Regions from separate parts of the Gordonia sp. p3-SID1431 genome, predicted to be linked through region 2. Evidence: riboswitches for the same ligand, from Rfam matches in the RefSeq annotation. Region 2 holds a riboswitch; each other region holds the start of a gene.
The links. A riboswitch is a leader RNA that binds a small molecule or an ion and turns the genes downstream of it on or off. The one in region 2 is predicted to bind thiamine pyrophosphate.

Region 1 (4,772 bases), on a different contig from region 2:
CGCGTAGGCCAGATGACCTTCTTCAGCTCGGCGACGACCTGCGTCAGAAAGACCCAGATCCGTACGAACGGATTCCGGCTCTCCTCGGCAGACGCCTTCTTCTTGGTCTTGCGTTCCTTGACGGCGACCGACCCCGTGTCGGAGTCGGCGTCACCGTCGGTTGCACCCGCCGCCGAGCGACGTCCGCGAGCCGAGCGCTTACCGGACGGACGCAGCTCCTTCGCGGCTTCGGTCGACGTGCCGTCGTCCGTACCCGCGTCGGTGGCCTCGTCGCGACCGTCGAGCTCAGCCGCAGCCGAATCGGCCGCAGAACCCTCTGCGGCGTCTTTGGCGCGGGCGGCCCGGTCTCGCTTGCTCAACTTCGCGGTCCTCTCGTCAGCGTGTGCCCTTCACCAGGGCAGGGGCGACAGGACTTGAACCTGCAACCTGCGGTTTTGGAGACCGCTGCTCTGCCAATTGAGCTACGCCCCTTTGCGACGCCCGCCACCGGAGTGGTCGGCGTTGCCGTCCTTCTCGATCCGGCCTCGCGGCCCGTCGACGTTTCGTCGCCGACAAAACCAACGCGCCACCCTATGGGTAGCGCGCAAGTCTGAATCAATCAGACACTTCAGTGTAGATCACCGGGGCGGTGGACCCAAAACGGGCTCGCCTCCGCTCCCCCGACGACCGTACACGCCACCCGTCCGTGAGCCGCCCGAACGGCTCGCGACCGGTCGATCAGTTGAACTGGATGACGGCCTGCGCGCGTCCGAAGATGCGGCGATCGCCCTGCTTGGCGGTGATGGCGATGGTCCCGCGGCGGGTCGCGGGATCGAGCGACTTCACCTTGCCGGTGAAGTCGACGGCCGCGCTGTCGTCGGCCGGGACGTACACCGGGCTGGTGAAGCGCACGTTGTACTCGCAGAAAGCCGCCGGGTCACCGATGAACTCGGAGACGAAGCTCGCGCCGAGCCCCATCGTCTGCATGCCGTGCGCGACGACGTCGTCCATGCCGGCCGCGTTCACGACGTGGTCGGAGAAGTGGATCGGGTTGGGGTCGCCGGCCACGCCCGCATAGTTCGCGAGATTGCCGCGCGTCAACAGGTAGCGCTTGGGCGTGAGTTCCTGACCCACCGTGAGCGTGTCGAAGTCGACGGCACCGAAGGCGCCCGGCGACTGCGTCGGGTCGGGGAGGTCGTAGCGACCCGCCTTCGGCTCGACGGTGTGCCCGGATTCGCCGATGGCGTCGACCTTGATCATCACGTGGTCGAGGGACGCCTCGAGTTCGGGGTCGACGTCCATACCGGGACGCGCCGCCAGGGAGGTCCACGTGGTCATGACCGGCTCGTCGTGCTGGTTCCAGATGACGTTCTTGGTGACCATCAGGTCGATCATCTCGGGACTGCTCACATGCCGGAACGACTCGAGCGAGACGTCGCAGATCAGGCGGTCCCCGACCTTCATCGGCTGGTGGTAGACCAGCCGCTGGTCGGTCTGCATGATCTGCCACATGTCGTAGCCGGTGACGACGTCTTCGAAGAGCTTGCGCTGGGCGATGATCCCGAGCACCGACACGTAGGTGGGCGCGGCGATCAGGCGGTCGTGGCCGAAGGCCCGGGCGCCCTCCTCGCTCCAGTGGGTCGGGTGCGCATCCTGCACCGCCATCGCGTGCTTACGGATCTCCTCGCGGCCGATCTCGTAATAGTCGTCGACCGTGTAGTGGAAGCCGACGAGGCTCTGCGTGTGGGCGGCGATCTCGTCGGGGGTCGGCTTCGCACCACCGCTCGACGCCTCGTCCGGACGATCCTGGATCTCGGCTCCGCTTACCTGTGACATTGAGCTCTACTCCTTCGGCCGACACAGCAAGACGGGCTGCCTCATCGAGAGGCAGCCCGTTGCTGGTGGTACTTCGAAACGGCCGACGACGGCGTCAGCGCGATTCCTTGTGCCCCTGATGCTTGCCGCAGTTCGGGCAGAACTTCTTGATCTCGAGGCGATCGGGATCGTTGCGGCGGTTCTTCTTCGTGATGTAGTTACGGTGCTTGCACACCTCGCAGGCCAAGGTGATCTTGGGGCGAACATCTGTTGAGGAGGCCACTTGATTGCCTTCTTTCGGGTGGTACGTGGTCGGGTTCGGAAGTTCCCTCAGGGCTTGCGACCCTTGCGCTCGGTTCCGGTCGGACCCGATGTGTAGCGGTGGAGGGACTCGATCCCTCGACCTCACGATTATGAGTCGTGCGCTCTAACCAGCTGAGCTACACCGCCCCGCGGACTTCTCGTCCAGCGAGCCCCCTGACGGAATCGAACCGTCGACCTTTTCCTTACCATGGAAACGCTCTGCCGACTGAGCTAAGGGGGCGTGCCCCGGGCGGTTGCGCCCGAGAGCCTTAACGAGGTTACACACTCGCGTCTGCGCTAGACAAATCGCTGGTCGGAGACCGTCTGTAGAGCAGTTTCGCGAGATTGGACCACGCCGTGGCAGGTATAGGATTCGAACCTATGTAGCTTGCGCGACGGATTTACAATCCGCTCCCTTTGGCCGCTCGGGCAACCTGCCGTGCCGCTCTTCCGGCCACCGTGACGGCCGTACGAACAACGCCGTGAAGAATACAACGAACACCGCATCAACGCGCAAACCGGCTGGTCAACAGGCCGGGACATGGTCGTGGCACAGGCGTCCCACCGCGACCCCCACTCCTGCTACTGTGGCTGCGTTCTGACACGGGGTGCTCCGCGACGCGGGGGCTGAGATGAGACCCGAGAACCTGTCCAGGTAATGCTGACGAAGGGATGTCATGTCTGTGCATGCGCACGTGCCGGTCTCCGGCCGATTCTCCGACCACCTCTGGGAGGAGACGAAGGGGTTGCGGACGGCGATCGACGACCTCGAGTTCCTGCGGCGGCTCGGCGACGGGACGCTGCCACTCGAGGTGTTCCGCACCTACATGGAGCAGGACTCGCTGTACCTCGCCGGGTACGCGAAGGCCCTCGCCATCCTGGCGTCGAAGTCCCCCGACCCGCAGACCGCGGGGTTCTGGGCGAACTCGTCGGCCACCGCGGCCACCGTCGAGTCGGCGCTCCACGGCGACCTGCTCAACGGCGGCCAACTGCCGCCGCGTGAGGGCGAACCCGAGCCGTCGCCGGCGTGCCTGGGGTACGTGTCCTACCTGACGGCCGTCGCCGCGACCGAGTCGTATGCGGTCGGCGCGGCCGCGGCCCTGCCCTGCTTCTGGATCTACGCGGAAGTCGGCCGGGCCCTGGCCGCGAGTGCCGCCCAGGTGCTCGCCGCCGACCCGAACCACCCCTACGCGCAGTGGGTGACCACCTACGACGCCCCGGAATTCCAGGAATCCGCCTCGCGGGCAAGGGAACTCGTGGACGAGGCCGCGGCGCACGCCGGCGAGCGGGAGCGGGCCGCGATGGCCACGGCGTTCACCGTCGCCACCCGGTTCGAGCTTCTGTTCTGGGACACCGCGCTGAACCCGCAACCGTGGCCCGCCGCATGAGCGCCCGCGCGCGCCGCCTCCTCACCGTGCTCGCCGCCGCGGTCGTCGCGTCGTCGGCGATCACCGCGTGCGGTTCGGGCGCCGGTTCGGACGGCAGCATCCGATTCGCGCTCGACTGGTCCCCGAACACCAACCACACGGGCTTGTTCGTGGCGCAGCAGCGCGGCTGGTTCGAGGAGGCCGGACTCGACGTCGAGATCCTGCCGTACAACAACACCGCCGTGGACACCATCGTGGACGCGGGCAACGCCGAGTTCGGGATCAGCACCCACAACTCGTCGACCTTCTCGCGGGCATCGGGCGCGCAGACCATCTCCGTGTTCGCGCCGCTGCAGAAGTGGGCCACCGGCATCGGTGTCCGCGCCGATCGCCGCGACATCACGAGCCCGAAGGACCTCGACGGGAAGACATACGCCGGTTTCGGCGACCCGGGCGAGGAGAAGACCCTCGAGCAGGTGATCCGAAACGACGGCGGCACCGGCGAGTTCACCTCGGTGACCCTCGGAACCTCGGCATACGAGGCGGTCTACTCCGGTCAGGCCGACTTCACCGTCTCCTATCTCGCGTGGGAGGGCATCGAGGCCGAGCATCGCGGAACCCCGATGAGGTACTTCCACTACACCGACTTCGGATTCCCGGAGGCATACGCGATCGTCGTCGACGCCAACGAGGACTGGCTGGCGGACAACCCGGACCGCGCGGCGGCCTTCGTGACGGCGCTGCAGCGCGGTTACCAGGCGGCGGCCGACGACCCGGACGCGGCGGCCCGCGACCTCCTCGCCGCCAACCCCGGTGCGTTCAACGACGAGCAGTTGGTGTTCGAGAGCCAGCGCATGCTCGCCGGTCAGTACATGAAGGACGCCGACGGCCGGGTCGGGCGACAGACGCTCGAACAGTGGGCCGGGAACTCCGGGTTCCTGTACCGCAGTGGTCTGCTGACCGGCCCGGACGGGGCGCCGCTCACGACCGAGCCGGACTGGTCGACGTACTTCACCAATGACTACCTCGACACCCCTCGGTAGCACCGGCCTGCGTCGCATCGCGCCCGCGCTCGTCGCGGTGGTCGTCCTGGTGGCGGTCTGGCAGGTCTACGTCGACGTCAGCGGGATCCGGCCGCAGGTGCTGCCGTCGCCGTCGCGCGTCGTCGCGCAGGGTTGGTCGCACCGCGCGGAGATCGGGGTGCACGCCGCGGCGACGCTGCAGGTGACCCTGATCGGGTTCACGGTCTCAATGGTCCTGGCCTGGCTGCTGGCCATCGTCGTCGACTTCTCGCCGGCGCTGCGACGG
Region 2 (4,772 bases):
CAGATCGGGGGAGTGGTCCGAGCTTCGCAGGTGCCCGCCTTTCACCAGCGCCCAGCGCGGCCCGAGATCGAGCAGCGCCCTGGCCGCGTCGCGTTGCGACGCGGTATCGGTGACCTCGATCCCGGTGATCAGGCGAACCTCGTCCAGGTTCGGGGTCACCACCGTCGCGAGGGGAAACAGGCTGTGCCGCAGGGTGTCGAGTGCCGAGTCGGCGAGCAGCTGGTTGCCGTGCATCGACGCGCACACCGGATCGACCACCAGCGGAACGGATGTGTCCCGGCCGATACCGCTCGTGCGGCACTGCTCGACGATGGCCTCGATGATGGGCGCCGACGCGAGCATCCCGGTCTTCGCCGCGGCCACACCGATGTCACCGGACACGGAGTCGATCTGCGCCGCCACGGTCTGCGGTGAGATCTCCTCGAACCCGCTCACGCCCACCGAGTTCTGGACCGTCACCGCGGTCACCGCGACACACCCGTGCACCCCGAGCAGGGCGAAGGTGCGCATGTCTGCCTGTATTCCCGCGCCCCCGCCGGAGTCCGAACCAGCGATGGTCAGGACCCGTACCGGGGCCGTTCCGGGCGGTGACAGCGGGAGTCCCGTGTAGGCCTGTTCGTCGACCGTGCGCTGATTCGCGTCGACTGTGCGTCGTCGTGCGTCGTCTGTGCGCATCAGGCGCCGCCGGTCGTCTGGAGCGGGAGGTACACGCGGTTACCGGCCTCGGCGAACTCGGCCGACTTCGCGGCCATGCCCTCGGCGATAGTCCGGTCGATGTCGTCCGCGGTGACGAGACCGTGCTCCTCGGCGTAGGCGCGGACGTCCGCCGAGATCCGCATCGAGCAGAACTTGGGTCCGCACATCGAGCAGAAGTGGGCGGTCTTCGCGGGCTCGGCGGGTAGCGTCTCGTCGTGGTATGCGCGCGCGGTGTCGGGGTCGAGGGCGAGATTGAACTGGTCGGTCCAGCGGAACTCGAAGCGCGCCTTGCTCAGTGCGTCGTCGCGTTCCTGTGCCCGCGGGTGGCCTTTGGCCAGGTCGGCCGAGTGCGCCGCGATCTTGTACGTGATCACGCCGACCTTGACGTCGTCGCGGTCCGGAAGTCCTAGATGCTCTTTCGGAGTCACGTAGCACAGCATCGCGGTGCCGGCCTGAGCGATCATCGCCGCGCCGATGGCCGAGGTGATGTGGTCGTAGGCCGGCGCGATGTCGGTGGCGAGCGGACCCAGGGTGTAGAAGGGGGCCTCCTCGCACAGCTCCTCCTCCAGGCGCACGTTCTCGGCGATCTTGTGCATCGGGACGTGCCCGGGGCCTTCGATCATGACCTGCACACCATGCGATTTGGCGATCGCGGTCAGCTCGCCGAGAGTGCGGAGTTCGGCGAACTGGGCCTCGTCGTTCGCGTCGGCGATCGATCCGGGGCGCAAGCCGTCGCCGAGGGAGAACGTGATGTCGTAGCGGCGGAAGATCTCGCACAACTCGTCGAAGTGCGTGTACAGGAACGACTCCCGGTGGTGCGCGAGACACCAGGCCGCCATGATCGAACCGCCGCGCGAGACGATGCCCGTCACCCGCTTCGCGGTCAGCGGAACGTAGCGCAGCAGGACACCGGCATGGACGGTCATATAATCGACGCCCTGCTCCGCCTGCTCGATGACTGTGTCGCGATACAGTTCCCAGGTCAGCGAGGCGGGATCGCCGTTGACCTTCTCCAGCGCCTGGTAGATCGGAACCGTCCCCACGGGGACCGGCGAGTTACGCATGATCCACTCGCGGGTGGTGTGGATGTCGGCGCCGGTCGAGAGATCCATGATCGTGTCGGCGCCCCAGCGGGTGGCCCACACCATCTTCTCGACCTCGTCGGAGATCGAGCTGCGCACCGCCGAATTACCGATGTTCGCATTGACTTTCACCGCGAAGTTCTTGCCTATGATCATCGGTTCGGACTCGGGGTGGCGGTGGTTGGCCGGGATGACCGCGCGGCCGATGGCGACCTCCGACCGGACCCGTTCGGCGTCGACGCCCTCCCGGGCGGCGATGAACCGCATCTCGTCGGTGATGATGCCGGCACGCGCCCAGGCCAGCTGGGTGCTCGCGCCGTCGATCGGGTCGGGCCGATGCCAGCTGTCGCGGGTGGGGGTGAGGCCCTTCTCGACGTCGATGTGCGCCGCCGTATCGGTGTAGGGGCCGGAGGTGTCGTAGACGTCGAGGTGTTCGCCGTTGGTGAGCTGGATTCGACGCTGCGGCACACGCAGGTCGTCGACGGCGAGGTAGTGCTTGGCGCTGCCCTCGATCGGGCCGAGGGTCAGGAACCCGGAATCGGCGGGTGCGCTGCTGTTGCGGGTGGTGGATACACGTGTGCCCATGGCTGGTCTCCCTACGCCGGCATTACCCGGACAGGTTCGAGCGGTCGGCGACCGCCCGTCGCCATCTCAGCCCTCGGTCATCGTGAGAGCCCCCGCGGTGTGTAGTTGTCGTGCGTCCGCCACCCTACATCGCATCGTCCGGTCGGGTCGTGCGGGTGGGGAAGACCGTATCGATTTGCGACGATCACACGATCGGGGTCGGCAGTTACGGTTCCGTAAGGTACCGTGTGACCCGGATCACAGGGGTGGCGCTGTCGCGTGTGGCAGGTACGCGCCGGTGATCCGATGTCCGCGATCACGAGGTGAGGAGGGTCGGGTGCTACGCAAGCATCGTCAGCGACCACCACAGTCGGCAAAGTCCATCCTGCAACAGATCTCGCAGGTGGTACACAATCCCGACCGCGACCGATTCGAACTCTGGGTCGCCGGCGACCTGGTCGGCGTGCTCGGTTATTCGACCGAGTCGGCGGACGGTCAGACCACCATCACCGTGCTGCACACCGTGCTCTACGACGAATACAGCGGACACGGACTCGCCACGCGACTCACCCGTAGCGCCGTGCAATACACCCGCGAACAGGGTGCCCGCCTCCGGCCGGTGTGCACGTTCACCAAGCGCTACCTCGACAGCCATCCCGGGATCGTGCCGCTCGCGCCGGTGTGATCCGAAGGTAAGCCTCGGCGGCTCCAGAACATTCCTCGCCGGACCCTTCGAGGCTCGTCGCTATCGCTCCTCGCACCTCAGGGAGCAGGGGTTATGCGCTTCTTTCGGATTAGAGGGAGCGGTGGTCGCGCTCGCGCCGGTGTGAGGAACGGGCTCCGACTCGGCTCAGCCCGCCGACGGCTCCGACAGCAATGTCTCGCGGAGCACCTTTTTGTCGATCTTGCCTACTGCGGTGACCGGCAGTGTCTGCACGACGCGGACCACGTCGGGCAGTTTGAAGGACGCGAGACCGCGTTCGGCGAGGAACGTACGGATCGTCGCCAGCTCGAGCGGTCGGGCCGGGGGGTGTTCGTGCGAGAGCACGACTGCCGCACAGATCTTCTCACCGAGCGCATCGTCGGGCAGCCCGACCACCGCGACCTGCCGGACCGAATCGTGGGCGAGGAGGTTCTCCTCGACGTCGTCGGCGGCGACGTTCTCCCCGGCGCGCACGATGGTGTCCTTGATGCGGCCGGTCACGGCCAGGTGCCCCGACGGCAGCCGGGTGACCTTGTCCCCGGACCGGTAAAACCCGTCCGGTGTGAAGGACTTCTCGTTGTGGGCAGCGGCGCGGTAGTAACCGCGGATCGTGTACGGGCCGCGTACCAGCAATTCACCTTCTGTGCCGTCGGGGACGTCGGCGCCGTCCTCGTCGACCACCCGCACCTCGTCGAGCTCCGACATCGGCGCCCCCTGCACCTGCTGGACCAGGTCGCGTGGGTCGTCGGTCCGGGTGTAGCAGATCAGCCCCTCGGCCATGCCGAAGACCTGCTGGACGACGGGGCCGAGGGCCGCGTCGAGGGCGACGGCGTCGGACTGGGCCAGTTTGGCGCCGCCCACCTGCAGCAGGCGCAGGGAGCTGATGTCCGCCGGCTCCCACTCGGTCGCCGCGCACCAGAGTTGCGCGAGCGCGGGGACGAGCGCGGTCACCGTGACGCGGTGCCGCTCGATGAGGTCGAAAGTGTTGTCCGGGCTGGGGTTGTCGGCGAAGACGACGTGGCCGCCCGCACCGAAGACGCCCAGTATTCCCGGGCAGCACAGCGGAAAGTTGTGCGCGGCCGGCAGGGCGACGAGGTAGGTGTCGTCGGCGGTGAGGCCGGCGACGTCCGCGGACAGCCGGGCGTTGAGGTCGTAGTCGTCGTGCGTGCGCGCGATGAGTTTCGGCAGTCCGGTGGTGCCCCCCGACACGAGGAACAGGGCGGGTAGCCCGGCGTCGGGGGCAGCCGGGAGCTCGACCGAGGCGGGATCGGCGTCGGGGAGCGGTGTGAATCGACCCGGTTCGCCGGAGATGAAGACCTGCGCGACGTCGGGCACCCGTGACTGCAGCTCGGTCGCGAGCTCGCGGTAGTCGAACCCCCGGCGGCCGTCCTCACCGATGTAGGCGACCGCGCCGGCACCGGCTGCGAGATGGGCGATCTCGGTGATCCGGTGCGCGGGCAGCGTCATCACCGGAACGACACCCGCGCGTAGGAGGCCGTACAGGGTGACCGCGAAGTCGAGGGAGTTGTTCAGCTGCAACACGACCCGTTGCGTCGGCCGCAGTCCGGCCGCGACGAAACCGGCGGCACGACGGAGGGTGGCGTCGCGGAACTCGGTATAGGTGAGCGTGCGCGGCCCGTCGGTGGAGGCGTCGGTCAGCGCAGGGGAGTCGGGAGTTCGCTCGGCGGCCAGATCGAGGCCGGCGAACAACGGGCGGTCGAGGAAGA
Region 3 (4,772 bases), on a different contig from region 2:
GACCGCGCGTTGACCGCCGAAGTCCTTCGTCAGATTCGCTACCTGCAACACGCCTCGACCATAGCCGCCGAATCCGGAGCGGCCCGGTCTGTCGTTCGGATGGCCGGTCGCGGGATCGCGCGTCAGTCCCGGTCGCGCCCGGGCGAGGACGCGTGCGCCCAGAAGCGCTTGGGGATCCGGCCCGCTCGCGCGGCCAGTCGGCCCCCGGCCACCGCGTGCCGCATCGCCGTCGCCATCAGTTCGGGATTCTCCGCCCGGGTCACCGCCGTGGCCAGCAGCACGCCGTCGCAACCGAGTTCCATCGCCAGGGCCGCGTCGCTCGCCGTCCCGATGCCCGCGTCGAGAATGACCGGCAGCGGGTCGTCGAAGCGGGTGTGGCAGTCGTCGACGATCATCTCGATGTTGTGCGGGTTGAGGATTCCGAGTCCGGTCCCGATGGGCGACCCGAGGGGCATCACCGCCGCCACCCCGAGATCGGCGAGTCGCGCGGCCAGGACCGGATCGTCGTTCGTGTAGGCCAGCACGACGAAACCGTCGGCCACCAGCGCGGCCGCGGCGTCGACGAGCTCGATGGCGTCGGGCATCAGGGTGCGTTCGTCGGCGACCACCTCGAGCTTCACCCAGTCGGTCTCGAACGCCTCGCGCGCCAGCTGGGCGGTCAGGACCGCCTCGGCGGTGGTGTGACAGCCCGCGGTGTTGGGCAGAACGGCGATGTCGAGCCGGCGCAGCAGATCGAAGACCCCGGTGCCCGAGGCCGCGTCGACGCGCCGAACCGCGACGGTGGTCAACTCGGTCCGCGACGCGACCAGCGCCCGTTCCAGGGTCGCGAGATTCGACGCGCCGCCGGTACCGGTGATGAGTCGCGACGAGAAGTCGCGACCGGCGATGCGCAGATGGTCCGCATCCGGGATCGTCTCGTCGCCGGACTTCTGCTCGGCCCGCGAGGCGTCGGGCTTCAGATCGGCGAGCTCAGCCACCCTGCACCGCCGTGACGATCTCGACGACGGCACCGTCGGTCATCGTGTGCCGGTCCCAGCGGCCGCGCGGGACGACCGCGCCGTCCACCGCGACCGCTATCCCCCGGTCCGGCAACCCCAGCCCCATGACGACGTCGCGCACCGACGTGTCGGCGCCGACGTCGACGCTCTTGCCGTTGACGGTGATGTTCGCGCTGATGCTCATTCCTCTGCTCCTTCCAGAATCGACAGCACGCGGGCGGCGGTGCCCGGGGCGAGGACGATCCCGTTGCGCCCGTGCCCGGTCGCCACGACCGTTCGTGTGTCCACACGGGTGACGATCGGCAATCCGTCCGCGGTGCACGGCCGCAGACCGGCCCCCGCTTCGGTCAGTTCGTAGGTCCGCAGCCCGGGGAAGACCTCGATCGCGTCGGCGAGCAGATCCGCGACCCCACCGGCTTGCGGCGCGCGGTCGGCCGTCCCCTCGGCCTCGTACTGGGTGGCGCCGACGACGACTCCGTCCTCGCGCGGCACCAGGTACACGGCCCGCCCGTGGAGGCGTGCCCGGACGACGTGGCCGGGCGGCGGCACCGACCAGCGCGTGCGGCGCAGGCGGAGGATCTCCCCCTTCGCCGCATGCAGGTCCACGTCCGGCCAGAGGGCCGCGGTGCCGAGTCCGGCGGCGAGCAGGATCTGGGTGTCGGAACCGAGGTCGTCGAGATCGGCCAGGGATTCGACGCGCGCGGAGACCAACTCGGCACCCGCCGACGTCGCGGCGGCGCGCAACGCCTCGAGCAGCCGCCGGTTGTCGACGGACCACTCGCCGACCGCGCGGTAGCCACCGACCAGTCGAGAGCTCAGCGACGGTTCCAGGGTCCGGATGTCGCGGCCGGTCACCGACTGCAGCGCGGCATCGGTGGCGGGCTGCCCGGCCCAGACGAAATCGGCGAGATGCCGCAGGTACTCGATGTCGGTGGCCGAGGCCGCGACGAACAGCGAGTCGGTGGCGGTGACGACACCCGGGTCGTCGAGCCGCTTCACGAGCGCCGGCCACAGCCGGACCGATTCGACCGAGAGGGCCAGGGACGCGTCCTCGCCGGGATGACCCTCGCCGAGTGAACCGAGCATGCCGCCGGCGACCCAGGACGCGCGCTCGTCGGTGCCGGCGTCGAGGACGCGAACCCGCCATCCGGCGTCGGCCGCGGTGAGCGCACAGGTCAGCCCGATGACACCGCCCCCGACGACCGTCAGGGCGCGGTGGGCAGGGCGCTGCGGTGGGGAGTCCACGCTGGGAATCACCTCCCTTCGCCGGAATGACCCGGATCAGGTTCGACGGTCAGCGGAATCTGTCCGCACTCTCAGCCCGGCCGATCCGGACTCCCGTGTGTTCGTGCGATCCACCCTACGCCGGGGCGTCGGGGGTCCGGTTAGCCTGGTCGGCGTGACGACCCCGAACCGCACCAGCTCCGCGTCGACGGACCCCGGCTCCGCGACGGACCGTCGCCGGCGGCTCTCCACGGCCCGCCTGTACCTGTGCACCGACGCCCGGCGCGAACGCGGTGATCTGCTCGACTTCGTCGACGCGGCGCTCGCGGGCGGCGTCGACATCGTGCAGCTGCGCGACAAGAACTCGCCGGGTGAGCGCGAGTTCGGGACCCTGGAGGCGGGCGAGGAACTCGAGATCCTCGCGGGCATGCGGACGGTCGCCGACGCGCACGGTGCCCTGCTGGCGGTCAACGACCGCGCCGACGTCGCGGCGCTTTCCGGGGCCGATGTCCTGCACGTCGGACAGGGCGACCTGTCGCCGTCGGCGGCCCGCCGGATCGTCGGACCGGACGTCGTCATCGGCGCCTCGACCCACGACCCCGAGCAGGCTGCCGCCGCGATCGCCGACGACGACGTCGACTACTTCTGCGTCGGTCCGTGCTGGACCACCCCCACCAAACCGGGCCGCGCCGCAGCCGGCCTCGACCTCGTGTCCTCAACGGCCGCAACACAATCAGCCAAGCCGTGGTTCGCCATCGGCGGTATCGACGCCGGCCGCGTCGGGGAGGTCACCGCGCTCGGGGCGCGGCGCATCGTCGTCGTGCGGGCCATCACCGCGGCCGCCGACCCGACCGCCGCAGCCACCGAGCTCGCCGGGATGCTCTAGCGGTTCGCCTCGCGGAAACACGTTTGCCCGGTCGGTGTCGCGGGTCTATGGTGGACCGATCATGTTGTGCATCACGAGCGTTCTCGTAACCCGCCGCAGCGGGGTCTGAATCTGACCGACCCCCCGCTGCGGGTCGGTTGCGCTCTCCAGTCGGTCATCCGTTCTTCGACCGAAATCGGTTTTCGAGATGCACCCTCTTCATCTACCTCGTCGATCCTGTTCGTGGACCGAGCGCGACGACCGGCACGGCGGCGACCACGTCGCCGCACGTTTCGGCCGCCCGCTTCCCCCCGGGATGCACGAGGAGGCCGCCGGGATGACCTGGCAGCAATTCACTGACGAGTACTCCCGTGGCGGCACGATCCGGCTGGGCTCCTTCTCTGCCGTCCCGTGCTCGGGCGACCTGGTCGAGTGCCGCGCGACGCTCGCGATCGCCGACCGCATCATGTCCCGCAGCGCCGTCGCCGCCGGCCCCGTCGGTGCGATGACCTCGATCCTCTACGACGTCGGCGCCCCGGTTCAGATCGTCCGATTGCACCAGCGGGTCGTCGACGGCCTGGTCACGACGTTCCTGCTGTGCGAGCACGACGGCCGGCAGGCCTGGGCCGTCGGTGAGGGCGCGAGCAGCGACGAGGCGAACGTCCACGCGCTGGTCGCCGGCGCGAACCGACTGCTCGAGTCCGACCGCGCCGGGGTGTGAGGGCTCAGCTCTGGGGATCCAACATCGCGATCCGGTCGCGGAGGACGGGCCACGCGAGTCCGAACGCGGGGTGCAGCGGTAGTTGATCGACGCGCTTCTCGTCGACCCATCGCAGTTCCGTGGATTCGAAGTTGGCGACCGTGCGGACCGGCGAGTCCGTCTCGGCGATGACCGTCGTGTAGGTCCATCCGCCGGGCGCCTCGAGGGTGACGACCGCTGCGACGACGCGCAGATCGTCGGCGGTGATCCCGGCTTCTTCCTCGGCCTCGCGGATCGCGGTGTCGATGGCACCCTCGTGCGAGTCGCGGGCCCCGCCGGGCAGCGCCCACGTGCCGCCCTGATGCGACCACGCGGCGCGGTGTTGGAGAAGCACCCCGGTCGATCCGTCCGGCAGCGGCGCGCGCAGCAGGAGGCCTGCCGCACCGTGGATACCCCAATATCGAGAACCATCGGGATCGATCACCCAGCCGTCGCCGTCGCCGCGCACCACGCCTCCTCGCAACCCGGTCGCCCCGACCGGGTGCCTCCACCGTAAGTGAGATGCGCAACACCTGCCAGGGAGACCGCGAAGCCCTCTCATCGCGGCTCGGAACCACGAGGTGCCGTCGGCGAGCACCCGGCACGCGCGAACCGCCGAGGTCGGCGGCGCGGCGCCGGTCGACTCGGGAGGAACCCGGCACGATGACATAGGGTGAAACACGCACGACCCGGTGAACGATGACCCAGATGACACAACCCCTGACGTTGATCGCCCGGTCACGCGAATCCGGAACGGGGAACCGGTGACCGTAGGACCGCACCGGAGACGATCCAGCGTTCGAGAAGGGATCAGGTAGGTGACCGGCGACGCGTCCTCCGTGCGGACGGCGCTGACGCGTGGCGGTCGCACGATCCGTCCGGCGCAGGCCTCACCCCCGATCCGCCAGGTGCTCGCCGACCGACGCGAACTCGTCGCCACCGCCCG

Region 1: linked by a shared signal. The riboswitch ahead of M4D77_RS18690 (TenA family protein) and the one ahead of thiC (phosphomethylpyrimidine synthase ThiC) in region 2 are both predicted to bind thiamine pyrophosphate.
Region 3: linked by a shared signal. The riboswitch ahead of thiO (glycine oxidase ThiO) and the one ahead of thiC (phosphomethylpyrimidine synthase ThiC) in region 2 are both predicted to bind thiamine pyrophosphate.

The regions. Positions count from the first base shown of each region.
Region 1 covers NZ_JAMBDT010000088.1:10,169-14,940, forward strand. The annotation lists gene secE (preprotein translocase subunit SecE) at 1-359, opposite strand, end outside; tRNA gene M4D77_RS18660 (tRNA-Trp) at 399-471, opposite strand; gene M4D77_RS18665 (fused (3R)-hydroxyacyl-ACP dehydratase subunits HadA/HadB) at 718-1,815, opposite strand; gene rpmG (50S ribosomal protein L33) at 1,910-2,077, opposite strand; tRNA gene M4D77_RS18675 (tRNA-Met) at 2,171-2,244, opposite strand; tRNA gene M4D77_RS18680 (tRNA-Thr) at 2,266-2,338, opposite strand; tRNA gene M4D77_RS18685 (tRNA-Tyr) at 2,456-2,536, opposite strand; TPP riboswitch at 2,692-2,787, shown strand; gene M4D77_RS18690 (TenA family protein) at 2,775-3,485, shown strand; gene M4D77_RS18695 (ABC transporter substrate-binding protein) at 3,482-4,507, shown strand; gene M4D77_RS18700 (ABC transporter permease) at 4,482-4,772, shown strand, end outside.
Region 2 covers NZ_JAMBDT010000001.1:160,100-164,871, forward strand. The annotation lists gene thiD (bifunctional hydroxymethylpyrimidine kinase/phosphomethylpyrimidine kinase) at 1-675, opposite strand, end outside; gene thiC (phosphomethylpyrimidine synthase ThiC) at 675-2,363, opposite strand; TPP riboswitch at 2,371-2,460, opposite strand; gene M4D77_RS00855 (GNAT family N-acetyltransferase) at 2,680-3,027, shown strand; gene M4D77_RS00860 ((2,3-dihydroxybenzoyl)adenylate synthase) at 3,193-4,772, opposite strand, start outside.
Region 3 covers NZ_JAMBDT010000036.1:19,842-24,613, forward strand. The annotation lists gene M4D77_RS11310 (ABC transporter ATP-binding protein) at 1-51, opposite strand, end outside; gene M4D77_RS11315 (thiazole synthase) at 123-911, opposite strand; gene thiS (sulfur carrier protein ThiS) at 970-1,182, opposite strand; gene thiO (glycine oxidase ThiO) at 1,179-2,243, opposite strand; TPP riboswitch at 2,240-2,349, opposite strand; gene thiE (thiamine phosphate synthase) at 2,398-3,108, shown strand; gene M4D77_RS11335 (hypothetical protein) at 3,425-3,808, shown strand; gene M4D77_RS11340 (NUDIX hydrolase) at 3,813-4,295, opposite strand; gene M4D77_RS11345 (hypothetical protein) at 4,645-4,772, shown strand, end outside.